Regions from separate parts of the Martinezella sp. CNPSo 3795 genome, predicted to be linked through region 1. Evidence: predicted binding sites of a transcription regulator. Region 1 holds the regulator's gene; the other holds the start of a gene.
The links. The regulator PhoB, encoded in region 1, activates phosphate uptake and scavenging genes when phosphate is short. The targets are predictions, from matches to a motif close to TGTCATNNANCTGTCAT.

Region 1 (7,451 bases):
GAATACCAAATGACAGACGATTTGAGATACTTCTTTCGACGTCTCGTTAACCTTCGTTATTAGCTGTAATAGCTAAATGCCGGGAAGGCTCTACCCGTTCACGCAAGTTTTCATCACGCCGTTCCTTGACGGAGCGGGCTGGTTATAGGATACCGCTAGATATCCCGCTCTTGGCGAGGGTGGTGGAATGCGGATAATATGCCGCGGATGTGGAAATGCTGAAGCGGCAGTGAGGCTTGGAGAAGCGCTCGGCGCTTCAGGGCAGTGGCAAGGTATCAGGCATGTATCGCGCCCTAACACGCGACATCGAGGTTGTCGTCGAACCTTTTTATCTGGAGGAGCAATCCGATCCGGACGACGATCGCTATGTCTGGGGATACCGCATCGTCATATCCAACCATTCGAAGAAGGCCGTGAAGCTGGTGACGCGCTACTGGCACATCACCGACATGAATGGCATGGTGGATGAGGTGACGGGGCCGGGCGTCGTCGGCGAGCAGCCGCATCTGAAACCCGGCGATACCTATGAATATTCATCGGGCTGCCCGCTGGATACGCCGTCAGGCATGATGTTCGGCCATTACCAGATGGAAACGGACGACGGAGAGCAATTCCATGTCAAGATCCCCGCCTTTTCTCTGGACACGCCCAACCTGTTGCGCACGCTGAACTGAGCCGACAAAATCGGCAACATCAGGCCGCCTCTATCTCCGACACTTCGAAGCGATACGTCGTAGAGCAGAATTCACAAGTGACGGCGATCTCGCCATTCTCCTGGCTGGCCTCGATCTCCTCGGCCGTGAAGCCCTTCAAGACGCCCTTCAGCTTGTCGCGCGAGCACGAACAGCGGTCATAGACGGCCTTCGGCTCGTAGACGCGTACGCCACGCTCGTGGAACAGGCGATAGAGAAGGCGCTCGGTGCCAACCTGCGGATCCGTCAGCTCATCGGCATCGATGGTTTCCACCAGGCTGCGTGCCTCCGCCCAGGCATCGTCTTCGACATGATCGCGCACGCCGGTATCGCCATCGCCGCCATGCAGGTCCGGCTGACGCATACGCTCGGGCGCTTCGGGCAGGAACTGCGCGATCAGGCCACCGGCCCGCCAGCGGTGACGCGGCTTGCCGTTCTCATCGCGGTCGAAAAGTTCTGCCGCCCCCAGACGCACGCGCGTCGGGATCTGCTCCGACTGGCGGAAATAGGTGCCGGCAATCTCCTCGAGCGAGGCGCCATCAAGCGCGACAATGCCCTGATAGGGCTGGCTGAAACGGCCCTGATCGATGGTGAAGGCGAGGACGCCTTTGCCGAGCAGCTGTTCCGGCTCGGTCCGGCCTTCGGCGACTGCCTTTTCCAGTGCTTCTTCGTCGAAACGGGCATAGGCGCGAACATTTTCCGGCGTCGTGAAATCGGCAACCAGCAGGTCCACGGGTCCGTCGCCCTTGGTCTGCACGGTGAACTTGCCTTCGAATTTCAGCGACGTGCCGAGCAGGACGGTCAGGACGATGGCCTCGGCCAGAAGGCGTGCAACCGGCGTCGGATAGTCATGCCGGGCAAGGATCGCGTCCAGCAGCGGACCGAGCTGTACGGCACGGCCGCGCACGTCCAGACCTTCCACCTGGAAGGGAACGACATGATCGTCACCGGCGAAATCAAACTGACCCAGCGTTGCGGCATTTTCGGCCATTGCTTTACTCCTACTGCGCCCGCGCCCCTGAGACGCGGTTTAATATCTTCAGATCGCGCCCAGGCACCAAGCAAGAATCGACTTTTGCGCATGAAGGCGGTTTTCCGCCTCATCGAAGACAACGGATTGCGGGCCATCGATCACCTCGTCCGTCACTTCCTCTCCGCGATGGGCGGGCAGGCAATGCATGAACAAAGCGTCTTTGCCGGCCTGTGCCATCAAAGCCTTGTTGACCTGATAGGGCTGGAAGACGTTGTGACCGCGTGCCCGGTGCTCCTGATTCATGGAAACCCAGGTATCGGTTACCACGCAATCGGCGCCGGCGACCGCACGGTCTGCATCATGCGAGAGCATGATTTCGGCGCCCTCGTTGCGGGCCCAGTTCAGATAGTGATCCTTCGGCTCAGAACCAAGGGGTACCGCCATATTCATGCGATAGCCGAAGCGTGCCGCACCTTCGATCAGCGAATGCAGCACGTTGTTGCCGTCGCCCGTCCAGGCAAGCGTCTTGCCCTTGATCGGGCCGCGATGCTCCTCGAACGTCATGATATCCGCCATGATCTGGCAGGGATGCGTATCGTCGGTCAGCGCGTTGATGACCGGAACGGTCGCATGTTCCGCTAGCTCCAGCAGGCGCGAATGATCGGTCGTGCGGATCATGATCGCATCGACATAGCGCGACAGCACCTTGGCCGTATCGCCGATCGTTTCGGCGCGGCCAAGCTGCATTTCGGTGCCGGAGAGGAACAGCGTCTCGCCGCCCAGCTGTCGCATGCCGACATCGAACGAAACGCGGGTTCGGGTGGACGGCTTCTCGAAGATCATCGCCAGCATCTTGCCGGCGAGCGGCTTGTCGGCAGTGCCGGCCTTCTGCGCGCTCTTTCGCACGATCGCGTCATCGATGATGTTGCGCAGATCGGCAGCCGGAACGGCAGAGAGGTCGAGAAAGTGTTTCGGAGAAGCCATGTCCTTACCTGTGCTCCAGAAAAAACAATAACGCCCGCGTGGGGCAGGAACGCCCCGTCAGCGGGCGTTGAACTCAAGCCGATTTCTTGGTGCGGGCAGCGCGCGCACGCTCGGCGGCACGCTCCAGGCGGGCAAGACCTTCGCGTGCTTCTTCGGCGGTGACGACCAGCGGCGGCAGAAGGCGGATGACGTTATCGCCGGCCGGCACGCCGAGCAGATGCTCGGCACGGATAGCCTGCAGCAGCTCTGCCTGCGGAATGGCCGCCTTGATGCCGAGCATCAGACCTTCGCCGCGAACGTCCTCGATGATGTCAGGAAAACGATCCTTGAGCGAGGCGAGCCCCTGGCGGAAGACCAGCGAGACATCGCGCACATGCTGCAGGAAGCCTTCGGCAAGCACGATATCGAGAACGGCATTTCCGACCGCCATGGCGAGCGGATTGCCGCCATAGGTGGAACCGTGGGTGCCTGCCTTCATGCCTGAGGCGGCTTCTGCCGTCGCAAGGCATGCACCGAGCGGGAAACCGCCGCCGATGCCCTTGGCGACAGCCATGATATCAGGCTTGATGCCGGCCCATTCATAGGCGAAGAGCTTGCCAGTGCGGCCGACGCCACACTGTACTTCGTCGAGGATCAGCAGCAGGCCATGTTCGTCGCAGATCTCACGCAGCCCGCGCAGGAATTCGTTGGTGGCCGGACGGATGCCGCCCTCGCCCTGAACCGGCTCGATCAGGATTCCGGCCGTCGCATCCGTGATGGCGGCGCGCACGGCATCGAGATCGCCGAATTGTACCTGATCGAAACCCGGTGCCTTGGGTCCGAAGCCCTCGATATACTTCTCCTGGCCGCCTGCGGCGATGGTCGCGATGGTGCGGCCGTGGAAGGCGCCCTCGAAGGTGATGATGTGGAACTTTTCGGGATGCCCCTTGGCGAATTGATAGCGCCGCGCCGTCTTGATGGCGCATTCCAGTGCCTCGGCGCCCGAATTGGTGAAGAATACCTTGTCGGCGAAGGTCGCTTCCGTCAGCCGCTTCGACAGCTTCTCCTGACCGGGCACCTCGTAGAGGTTCGACAGGTGCCAGACCTTGTCGGCCTGGGCCTTCAATTCGGCGACGAGATGAGGATGGGCGTGACCGAGCGAGTTGACCGCGACGCCGGCTGCGAAATCGAGGTAGCGCTCGCCATTTTCGGTGACCAGCCAGACGCCCTCGCCTCGCTCGAACCGTAACGGAGCGCGCATATAGGTGTCATAAAGCGGCGTGGTCTCGGCCATGGCCATATCTCCTGATCACAACTTTAAGGACCGATCGCTTCGATTTGATGAAACGGGTCCGAAAAAATCAAAAATGCCGCCTTGCGGCGGCCCGGGCACTATTGATGTTTTGCATCGCGATGTCAACAAAACTGGCGTTTTAGCAGGTGCGAGATAGCGCTTGCGGGCAAAAGAGATAGGTTCGGCGGCGCCTATTGCAGAAATGCCACGCCTAGGCAGCAAGTTGGGGAAAACCTCGAAATCGATTCCTCAAGATTCTCGCGACTCTTGTCACGGAGTCAGCCTCACACTAGGTTAAAAAGCAATTGCTAGACTGCATGCGGCGGAACTAGTCACCACAATTTTAGAGCGTTTCGCGCCTCGTTCCCATGCGAGGCAATGGTGAGGGATTCTGCCATCGGAAACGCGACAGCGGAGACAGGGCATGAATTGGACAGACGAACGCGTCGAGAAGCTGAAAAAGCTATGGTCCGAAGGGTTGAGCGCCAGCCAGATCGCTGCGCAGCTCGGTGGCGTGAGCCGTAATGCCGTTATCGGCAAGGTGCACCGCCTGAACCTTCCTGGCCGAGCGAAGGCGGGCGGCACGGCAACCGCGACGCGCACGCCAAAGCGCAGTGCCGCGGCTCCCCGCGCAACGACCTACGGCTCGCGCGTCGCTACCCGCACCGTGGTCGCCCGCCAGCAGGGTGCAACCATGCTGAAGGAAGAGATCGAGATAGATTCCGTCAATGAAATTCAGTATCGCCCGGCATCGAACGTCGTCGTTCCGATCTCCCGCCGCCTCGGCCTGACGGAGCTGACGGAACGCACCTGCAAATGGCCGGTCGGGGACCCGCTGAAGGACGACTTCCACTTCTGCGGCAATGACAGCCCGGATTCGTCCCCCTACTGCACCTATCATCAGCGCATGGCCTACCAGCCGGTGCATGACCGCCGTCGCAACAACGGCTGAAAGTTACCGCAAGACAAAGAGAAACGGGCCCCTCGAGGCCCGTTTTTCTATTTCCGCCGCTATTTAGTAACACCCGAGCGGCGAGCCGCTCAGGCTTCCATGGAATAGCCCGCGCCGCGAACGGTGCGGATGACATCCTGCATATTGGAGAAATTGAGCGCCTTGCGCAGACGGCCGACATGGACGTCGACCGTGCGTTCATCGACGTAGATATCGTGCCCCCATACGCCATCGAGCAGCTGCGAACGCGAGAAGACGCGGCCTGGCGAGGACATCAGGAACTCCAGCAGGCGGAATTCTGTCGGCCCCAGCCGGACTTCGCGGCTCTTGCGGTGGACGCGATGGGTTTCGCGGTCCAGCTCGATATCGCCGCAACGCAGCACCGTGGAGAGAACCTCCGGGCGGGCGCGCCGCAGCATCGCCTTGACGCGGGCCATCAGCTCCGGCGTCGAGAACGGCTTGACGACGTAATCGTCCGCGCCGGTCGAAAGTCCGCGCACGCGCTCGCTTTCCTCGCCGCGAGCCGTCAGCATGATGATCGGCAAGCGCTCCGTCTCCGGCCGCATACGCAGCCGGCGGCAGAGCTCGATGCCGGACACGCCGGGGAGCATCCAGTCGAGGATCAGGAGATCGGGGATGCGCTCCTGGAGACGCAGCTCGGCCTCATCACCTCTGAGGATCGTGTCGACCTCGAAGCCTTCGGCCTCAAGATTGTAGCGCAGCAGAACGCTAAGCGCTTCCTCGTCTTCTACAACAGCAACTCTCGGAACCATGCGCCTATGGTCTCCTTTCTTCGCTTCCAGATTATTCCGTCACTGCGCCGACGGTGTTGGCGGTATCGTCCTTCGGGCGCTCGCCTTCCGGCTGAGCACCGGTCGCCATGTAATAGATCGTCTCGGCGATGTTGGTGGCATGGTCGCCGATGCGCTCGATGTTCTTGGCGCAGAAGAGAAGATGCGTGCAGGTGGTGATGTTGCGCGGATCTTCCATCATGTAGGTCAGCATCTCGCGGAAGAGCGAGGTGTACATGGCGTCGATTTCCTCGTCGCGTTCGCGGATCGACACGGCTTTGTCCGGCGAGCGGGTGGCGTAGACATCAAGAACTTCCTTGAGCTGGCTCAGTGCCAGTTCGGAGAGGTGTTCGATGCCACGAGCGAGACGACGCGGCACGCCCGTGCCCTGAACGGCGATGACGCGCTTTGCGGTATTCTTGCCGAGATCACCGACGCGCTCCAGATCGGAGGCGATGCGGATCGAGCCCATGATTTCGCGCAGGTCCGCTGCCATCGGCTGACGACGAGCGATGGTGACGATCGCCTTGTCACCAACTTCGCGCTCGGCATGGTCGAGAACGACGTCGTCGGAGATGACCTTCTGGGCCAGGGCCGCGTCGCTGTTGACGAGAGCGCGTACGCTGTCGCTAACCATCTGCTCGGCCAGGCCGCCCATTTCGGCAATGCGGCGCGTCAGAAACTTCAGGTCTTCGTCATAGGCAGAGAGAATGTGAGTGGAGACCATTTTTCTATCCTCAAGTGAACTGTGTGAAAGGAGCCGCGCGCCTGCCATCATCAACCAAAACGGCCCATGATGTAATCCTGCGTGCGGAAATCGTCGGGATTGGTGAACATCTTATCGGTGTCGTTCTCCTCGACCAGGTGGCCGAGATGGAACATTGCGGTACGCTGCGAGACACGAGCGGCCTGCTGCATGGAATGCGTCACGATGACGATGGTGAAATTCTCCCGAAGCTCGTGGATGAGATCCTCGACCTTGGCGGTTGCGATCGGATCGAGCGCAGAGCACGGCTCGTCCATCAGGATCACCTCCGGGCTGACCGCAACGGCGCGCGCGATGCAGAGGCGCTGCTGCTGGCCGCCCGACAGGCTCGTGCCGGCGTCATGGAGCCGATCCTTCACCTCACCCCAGAGACCGGCCTTCTGCAGACTGGTTTCGACGATATGCTCGAGATCGGCCTTCGAGCGATGCAGGCCATGGATGCGCGGGCCGTAGGCGACATTCTCGTAGATCGACTTCGGAAACGGGTTGGGCTTCTGGAAGACCATGCCGACGCGGGCGCGCAATTCCACGACGTCGATGCTGTCGTCGTAGACATCCTGATCGTCGAGCGTGATCTTGCCGGTGACGCGGCAGGTCTCGATCGTATCGTTCATGCGGTTGAGGCAGCGCAGGAAGGTGGACTTGCCACAGCCGGAAGGGCCGATCAGAGCCGTGACCGTATTGGCGCGGATCTTCAGATTGACGTCGAAGAGCGCCCGCTTGTCGCCGTAGAACACAGAAACGTCCTGGCCGATCATCTTGTAAGGGATCGTCGTCATCTTCTTGGCCAAGGCTCTTTCGCTGGCAGCTTCCGTCATCATGTTCATTTCGTGCGCCCTCCCTTACCAGCGCCGCTCGAAGCGGCGGCGCAGCAGGATGGCGCCGATGTTCATCGCGACGAGGAAGAAGAGGAGCACGATGATGGCGCCGGACGTCCTTTCGACGAAGGCCCGCTCGGCTTCGCTCGCCCACATGTAGATCTGCACCGGCAGCGCCGTCGAGGGATCGAGCGGCGATGCC
Region 2 (7,451 bases), on a different contig from region 1:
CGCCGTGCCGAGCCGAGCACGACGCTCTGCACGCGGCGCGTAAGCGGCTTCTCGATACCTCTGAAGAGCGCCAGGGCAAGCAGGGCAGCAGCGAGCGTCGAGAAGCCAGCGAACAAACCAAGCGGCAGAGCCCCTCCGATCACTTTCGCCCAAATGGCTCGCATGGGTCGCAGGATAAAGGGATGGGCGAGGTAGAGGCTATAGGAGGCATCTCCCAAAGCGACACTCCAGAGTACAGGTCTCTTATGAGGCAAAACAGGACCGATTGCGGCCGCAAGAACGAACAGAGCCGCAGGCAAACCGCTTCGCAGGAATTGCGGCAAGGCCGCATCGTTCCAAAGCGTGGAGACATGAACGAAGCCAAGAAGCCCTATGGCCACGAGCCCGAACGCAATACCCTTGCCGATCCTCACGCCGCTGCGGAAAATCAGAGCGACATAGACGCCAAACAGGAACTCCAGAATGATCGGGCTCGTCCAGAATGCTATCTGGACATGGCTGGGGTCAACGAGATTTCCGACGAGCGCCATGCCGACCATGAGCACCGACAGCCAGATGACCCCCACCCTTATCGGCAAAAGGAGCGCCAGTGCGAAGAACACATAGAACAGCATCTCGTAATTCAGAGTCCAGCCAAGCGCGAGCACCGGCCTGATCTCCCCCACGCCACGCCCGGACGGAATGAAGAAATAGGAGGCGAGAACATGGGATATGGAGCCGACGGGAACGACGAGCAGCGAGGGTGCCGCGAGCGCGCCAAGCAGCATGATACTCGTCAAAAGCCAATAGAGGGGGACGACACGAGCGCAACGCCGTAAAAAAAAATGCAGCGGAGCGCCGCTCTTGCCGAACTCCGATGCTGCAGTGTGGGTCATGATGAAGCCGGAAAGAACGAAGAAGATGTCGACGCCGAAACCGAGATTCCAGGCAGAGCCATCGACCGCTGCACGTCCTGTCGCTGCTGCAAGGATCTCTGTTTCGTGCAGAGCATGGGCGATGACCACGGAAGAGGCTGCGAGCGCGCGCAGCACCTGAAGGTTCAAGAGCATATGAGCGGATTTGCCGGCGTTGCCGCCCGCATCTCGTCCCTCAGGTATTTCCTTATAAAACCTCACCGGAAAGCTCAGCGAATATTGCCCTGGATCTCCATTTGGTATCCACGACAATATAATAACTCGTCGCCGCATGCATAAATCGGCAGCCCTGCTTTAGATTATAGTTATTCTTCAGTTAATATTTCAGACGTTAGGCAGGATAAGCCGTCGCCAGGATGATATGTGCCTGAATTTTAGCAGCAACTTCGCCGCTACCGTGTCTGGCTTCGATTGCGGCGGCGACATAGTCGGTCGCAGCCTGCAGCTTCTCCGCTTCTCTGGCTTCGATTTCGTTACGGAGCAGAGTTCCCTGACAATAAGCTACGGCCGGAAGACGCGGCGAAGATGCCCGGCTTTGCTCGGCCCTCGTTTCAATCGCAATTTCGGAGAAACCAGCGTTCTCGAGATCGCCGCGAATCCGATCCACATCGTGATAGCCATGCGGAGTGCGCGCCAGAAAGCGTGGCGGATCGTTGGGAAAAATCCGGGCAAGCGCGTTCGTGACATCATCCGCGAATATGTTCTCTTCGATGCGGTCCCAGACGTTGAAGAGGAAATGCCCACCGGGCTTCAGAACGCGCTTTGCCTGGCGGTAGGCCGAGATACGGTCCGGAAAAAACATGGCGCCGAACTGGCAAAAGACGAGATCGAAGGATGCATTTTCGAAGGGCAACGACTGGGCATCCGCCTGCTGCCATGTGATGCGGCTGTCGGGAGCCTGCCGCGAAGCGGCGTAATCGAGCATCGGCTGGTTGAGGTCGGTGACGACGTAGTTTGCACCGGGGGATAATTTCGGCGCCAATGCGCGGGTGACAACGCCGGTGCCTGCAGCGATTTCCAACACTGCGTCGGGCCGCAAGGACGCTGCTCGCTGGGCTATATCTGCCGCATAAGGCTCGAAAATCAACGGCACCATATGGCGGTCGTAATTTTCCGGAATCGAGCCAGCGAATAGCTTGTCTGCTTCCAACATCGCATCACCCGCTGCGCGCCTGAGAAAGCCCGATACTAGCATATCGCAGCAGACGCGTCATTCAGCTCTGAAGAGACCCAATCGCACAGAACCGGTCTATTCAGCCCGCGTCACCGCGCGCAAGCACGTCCAGAAGCTGGCTGGTGTTGTCGATGGAGAATTGCACGCGCTCGCCCGGCCAGACGGATTCCGAATAGGAAATCGGCGTGCCCTTGAGATCGACATCCACCTTTCTCGACACAGCCACCGGCTGAGACATGGACTGGCAGAGCTGTTTCGCCTCTTCGCTTGTCGGCAGACGGACGACGATATCCGTGCGCAGGCGGATATAGTCGGGGATGCCGTATTCGGCCAGAATGACGGTGACGCTTCGCCCGCTGCGCCGCGCCTCGTCGAAACCTGGAAAACGGCGCACCGGATAGTAAGCATGCGAATAGTTGATCGGCTCCTCGTCGGCAAAGCCGCGGCGGACAATATGATAAACCGGCTCACCAAGTGGAAGCCGCAAAGCCTCTGCGATCAATTCCGAAGCCGGGACAACCTCCTCATGAATGGCCTGACCGAGCGGTTCTCTGCCTTGATCGAGCAGGTTCTGGGAAAAGCGCGTGCGTTCGGACAGGCGATAGTCGAGGCGACTATCCCTGACGAAGGTTCCGCGCCCCTGCTCGACCAGCACGAGCCCCCGGCTTTCGAGACGGGAAATGGCGCGCCGTATGGTGTGCCGTCCGACGCCGAAACGTTCCATCAGGTCGGATTCCGTCGGAAGCTGCGCCTTTGGTGACAGGCGACCGGTCAGGATATCCTCCGCAATATCGCTCTCGACCTGTTGCCATTGCCCGTGCAGCAATTTCTTCTCCATGCCTGCCTTCCGAATTCAACCATGTCATTCGAATGTCATATATCGGCTACAGCATCGATTTTCAATCTGTGCCCGATATCGGAAATCCAACAAACAGCAGCCAAAGTCAATTTTACCCTCGAGCTTTAGCGCTTAGCCACGCTTTCCTTCATATGGGTGTCACTCGCCATCGTTAGGTAAATATCCGAATGTTTTATTAATCATTCGGATATTGAGGATAAGATGGTAAGACTTGATCGTCGTCAATTTATCGCGGGCACGACCGCAGTCATCGGCACATCAATCGCTATGACCGGCAAGGCCCGGTCCGCCGACGCGGCTATCGAGATTTCGAGCACCTGGGGCTCCGACAAGCCGTTCCAGAAGGTTGTCGACGCTTTCAATGCTAAGCAGCTCGGCATAACCGTTACCAACCGTTTCGACGGCGACTATGAGGCCGTGACCGCCAAGGCGGTCGCGAGCGTCGCCGCTGGCCGTCCGCCGGCCATGATGATCACCGGCTGGAAGTTCGGCTATTTCGCCAAGCGCACGCTCGGCGCCCGCGACCTTCGCGAGATCAATTCCGCAAAGGCAGAGGCAATCCTCGCCAATTTCCGCCCGTCGGTCCTACCACTGGTCAGCATCGACGGCGCCGTCATCGGTCTTCCCTGGGCGATGTCAACGCCGATAACCTATATCAACAGCGACATGTGGAAGGCTGCCGGCCTCGATCCCAATCTGCCGGAAACGCCTGATACCAAGTGGCTCTACGAAGGCGCCCGCAAGCTCGATGCGGCCCTGAAAGGCAAGCATCCGACCTATCGCTCACCGATCTCCCTCTCCAACAACGAATGGACGAGCCAGTCCTTCATCCAGAATGCCGGCGGCTTCATCATCGATCCCGATGGCAAGTTGGCCCTAAACAGCGCGGAAGCCATCGCCGGCATGACCGAATATTGCGCCCCGGCCCATGAAGGGCTTTGGCTTCCCGTCAGCGACAAGGAGCAGACGGCCGCGTTTCAGTCCGGCGCACTTGCGATTTGCACAACCAGCTCGACCGCCGCCGTCACCTTCCCCTTCGGTGCGGCAAAGGCTGTCACGACCAAATTCCCGGGGCTTCCGGGACATCAGCGCAAGATGAACAGCGGCGGCAATTTCCTTGCCATTTACACGCGTAACAAGGAACAGGCGGAGGCCGCTCTAGCCTTCCTCGAATTCTGCGCATCGAAGGAAGGCCAGACGCTTTGGTCTCAGACCGGCTACCTCAACACCTCGACGCACGACATTCCGCTCATCAACGAGTTCATGAAGCCGGCGGCGGCTCAGCTCGGCGATGGCCTGACCGCAGAGACGATCTGGCCCGGCAAGCGCGGCCTCGAAGGACAGGCCGTGTGGCGCAAGTGGGTCTCGCGTATGCTGCTCAAGGAAACGACGGTTGCCGACGGTATCAAGGGTGCTCATGACGAGCTTGCTGGGCTGATTTCGGCATAGGTTCGCATCATGCCATTTCGTCTTCGATCGCTGGCCCCCTACCTCTTCGTGGGGCCAGCCGTTTTTTCCGTGGCGATATTCCTCTATGGCCCGCTGATAGCGTCGATGTTGTTATCGGTGGTCGACTGGAATCTGCTGTCGGCAGACATCCGCTTTGTCGGCGTCGATAACTACGCGTCCATCTTCGACAATCCAGATTTCCGCATGGCGGCCTGGAATACGCTGCTTTACTGCACCGTCCTCATCCCGGCCGAGATCGTCATCCCACTGATCTTTGCGGTCATGCTGCATTCGGTGCGCAAGAATCCGCTGCAAGGGCTCTATCGCGGCAGCCTGTTCCTGCCGACGATCGTCGCCTATTCAGTGGCAGGCGTTGCCTGGTCCTGGCTTTTCAATCCAGTCAACGGTCTCTTCAACGAGGTGCTCGGCCATTTCGGCTTTCCGCCGTCGCGCTGGCACACGGATCCGAACCTTGCGCTCCTCTGTGTCAGCCTCGTCACCTTCTGGAAGACCTTCGGCCTCAACATGCTTTTGTGGCTGGCAGCGCTCGCGAACCTGCCGCATCAGCTGCGTGAGGCGTCTGAGCTCGACGGTGCAGGTTCGACGCGGCATTTCTTCGACATAAGCCTGCCGCTGATGACGCCGACGGCCTTTTTCATCAGCGTCACGACCTTCTTCCATGTGCTTGACGACATTGTCGGCGTCATCGATGTGCTGACCCATGGCGGACCGGCGGGCAGAAGCTCGAGCCTTCTCTATTTCCTGTGGCAGCAGGGTCTGTTGTTCTTCCAGTTCGGGCCGGCAAGCGCCGTTGCCGTCATCATCATCGTTCTCGTGCTCGCCATCACCTGGCTGCAGTTCCGCGTCAGCGAGAAGCGGGTGCACTACAGATGAGCGATATCGGTCACAAGCTTCACAGGTTGCTGCTCCATGTCGTGCTCATGGCAATCTGCATCGTCACCGTGTTTCCGCTCGTCTGGATGGTGACGGCGGCCTTCACGCCAAACGACATGATCATGGCGAGAGCCGTGCGTTTCTGGCCGGAAAATCCGACGCTTTCGAATTTCGCCATCGCCGCAAGCCGTCATCCGATCTGGATGTGGCTTTGGAATTCCATGCTGACCGCCACCCTGATCACCGCCGGAAAGCTCGCTCTCTCCGTGCCGGCCGGCTTTGCCTTCGGGCGACTCGAATTCAAGGGGAGGCAGCCGCTGTTCTGGTTCGTTATCGCCACCATGTCCTTTCCAAACGTGCTGGCGATCATTCCGACCTATATCGCCGTGGTGAAACTCCAGGCCTTCAACACCTATGGCGCGATGATCATCCCATCGATCCCCTATATCGGCTTCTATGTCTTCTACATGCGGCAGGCTTTCCGGTCGCTTCCCGCTTCGATATTCGAGGCGGCACGCATGGATGGAAGCGGATTGTGGCGGCAATTCATCGAGATCGGCATCCCCAATGTCATTCCGGCAATATCCGCCCTTTCGGTGATTTCCTTCATGGGGGCCTGGAACATCTATCTCTGGGGTCAGCTTGTACTCGATGATGCCTTCAAGAAGACGCTGACGACGGGCATTGCCGCCTTCGCCGATTTGGAGGGTGCAGAGCGGGCCTGGGGACCGCTGATGGCAACAAGTCTGTTGTCGATCGTCCCCGTTCTCTTGATCTTCCTGCTGGCGCAGCGTTTCATCGTCGATGCGCTGGCACCAGGCATTGATGACAGATAGGCGGATGCATGCCCCGAGTAATCGTAATCGGATCGGTAAACCACGATCGCATATGGCAGCTGGATGCACCGCTGGTTCCGGGCGGACGCATACAATTTTCGTCCCGCACGACCCGCCTTGGCGGCGGCGCATTCTATACAGGCCTGCAATTGCTGGAATTGGGAGCGGACGTCGCGATCGTTTCGAGGCTGATGCAGGACGAACAAGGGCAAACCGCATTGCGATCCCTTTCCTCGGCCGGCTTCCATACCGACTACATCATGATGGCGCCTGGAAAGACGGCACCGCTGGAAATTTTCCTTGAGCCGAGTGGAGAGCGGACGATCCTCGCACCGACCGGGCGATCTCAGCAGCTGACGGCAGCCGGCAAACTGTCGGGTGCAGGCGTCTATATCAATGCCCTCGCGCTCGACGAAAGCCTCGTCGAACAGATTAGCGCGCAGCCGCTCGTCCTCTCGCAATTTCCGCTGCGGCCGGCAACGCCGCGACCGGCGGACTATGTCATCTCCTCGCGCGACGATGTTCCGGATGATCTCAATCTCGCCTGGCAGAGGGCCGGCCAAATCGCCGGTTCGCGCCTGAAGATGCTCGTGCTCACCGACGGCACGCGCCCGATTACGCTGTTTGACGGCTTGCAGGCGGTAGAAGTCGAACCGGCTACAAAGGTCGACACGACCGATACCATTGGTGCCGGCGACCGTTTCGCCGGTTCTTTTCTGTTCGCCTTGCTGCAGGGGCAGGCACCGGCGGCCGCTGCACGGGAAGCAAGCCGCATCACGGCGGAATGGCTGCGCCGGCGCAGCGCCTAGGGAATTCGCGGCACTCCGAAAATCTCTTCGAGCAAGACAAAATGCCATAGACAATTCATTCGAATGACTATAGTAATCATTCGAATATTTTAGAGCCCATTCCCCGAACAAATCCTGATGCCCGAGGAAAAGATGATGACTGAGGAGAAGACTGGTAACCCGGTCAACGCATCCTATACGCATGCGCAGGCTCTGGACATTCTCGCCGCAAGCCGCCCGGCGCACATCAAGGCTGCGGCCGAAAAGGTGCTCGACACCCTCGGCGAGGTCGATGTCGTCGTGAACCGTACCGGTCTTGCCATGCTGCCGCTGATCGATACCGTTCGCAGCACCGCCTTCCATCTCGGCGAAGTTCTGGTGTCCGAAGCGCATATCCGCGTGCCGGATCGCGCCGTGGAAGGCTATGGCGCACTGGTCGGCCGGGATCTCGAACACGCCATGGGAATGGCTGTGATCGACGCAGCGATCGCTGCCAATCATCAGGCCGCTCTCATCCTTGAGCTCCTGAATGCCGAA

Region 2: the regulator PhoB is predicted to act here: its motif matches at 2,949-2,965, upstream of phnF (phosphonate metabolism transcriptional regulator PhnF).

What each region holds. Positions count from the first base shown of each region.
Region 1 covers NZ_JBXSOQ010000005.1:115,852-123,302, forward strand. The annotation lists gene apaG (Co2+/Mg2+ efflux protein ApaG) at 282-674, shown strand; gene AC13QY_RS16185 (Hsp33 family molecular chaperone) at 694-1,683, opposite strand; gene argF (ornithine carbamoyltransferase) at 1,732-2,649, opposite strand; gene AC13QY_RS16195 (aspartate aminotransferase family protein) at 2,723-3,922, opposite strand; gene AC13QY_RS16200 (GcrA family cell cycle regulator) at 4,347-4,874, shown strand; gene phoB (phosphate regulon transcriptional regulator PhoB) at 4,964-5,647, opposite strand; gene phoU (phosphate signaling complex protein PhoU) at 5,679-6,392, opposite strand; gene pstB (phosphate ABC transporter ATP-binding protein PstB) at 6,443-7,258, opposite strand; gene pstA (phosphate ABC transporter permease PstA) at 7,274-7,451, opposite strand, start outside.
Region 2 covers NZ_JBXSOQ010000001.1:128,780-136,230, forward strand. The annotation lists gene AC13QY_RS00635 (acyltransferase family protein) at 1-1,115, opposite strand, end outside; gene AC13QY_RS00640 (class I SAM-dependent methyltransferase) at 1,246-2,067, opposite strand; gene phnF (phosphonate metabolism transcriptional regulator PhnF) at 2,168-2,926, opposite strand; gene AC13QY_RS00650 (extracellular solute-binding protein) at 3,149-4,396, shown strand; gene AC13QY_RS00655 (carbohydrate ABC transporter permease) at 4,406-5,290, shown strand; gene AC13QY_RS00660 (carbohydrate ABC transporter permease) at 5,287-6,126, shown strand; gene AC13QY_RS00665 (PfkB family carbohydrate kinase) at 6,135-6,935, shown strand; gene AC13QY_RS00670 (phosphonate C-P lyase system protein PhnG) at 7,071-7,451, shown strand, end outside.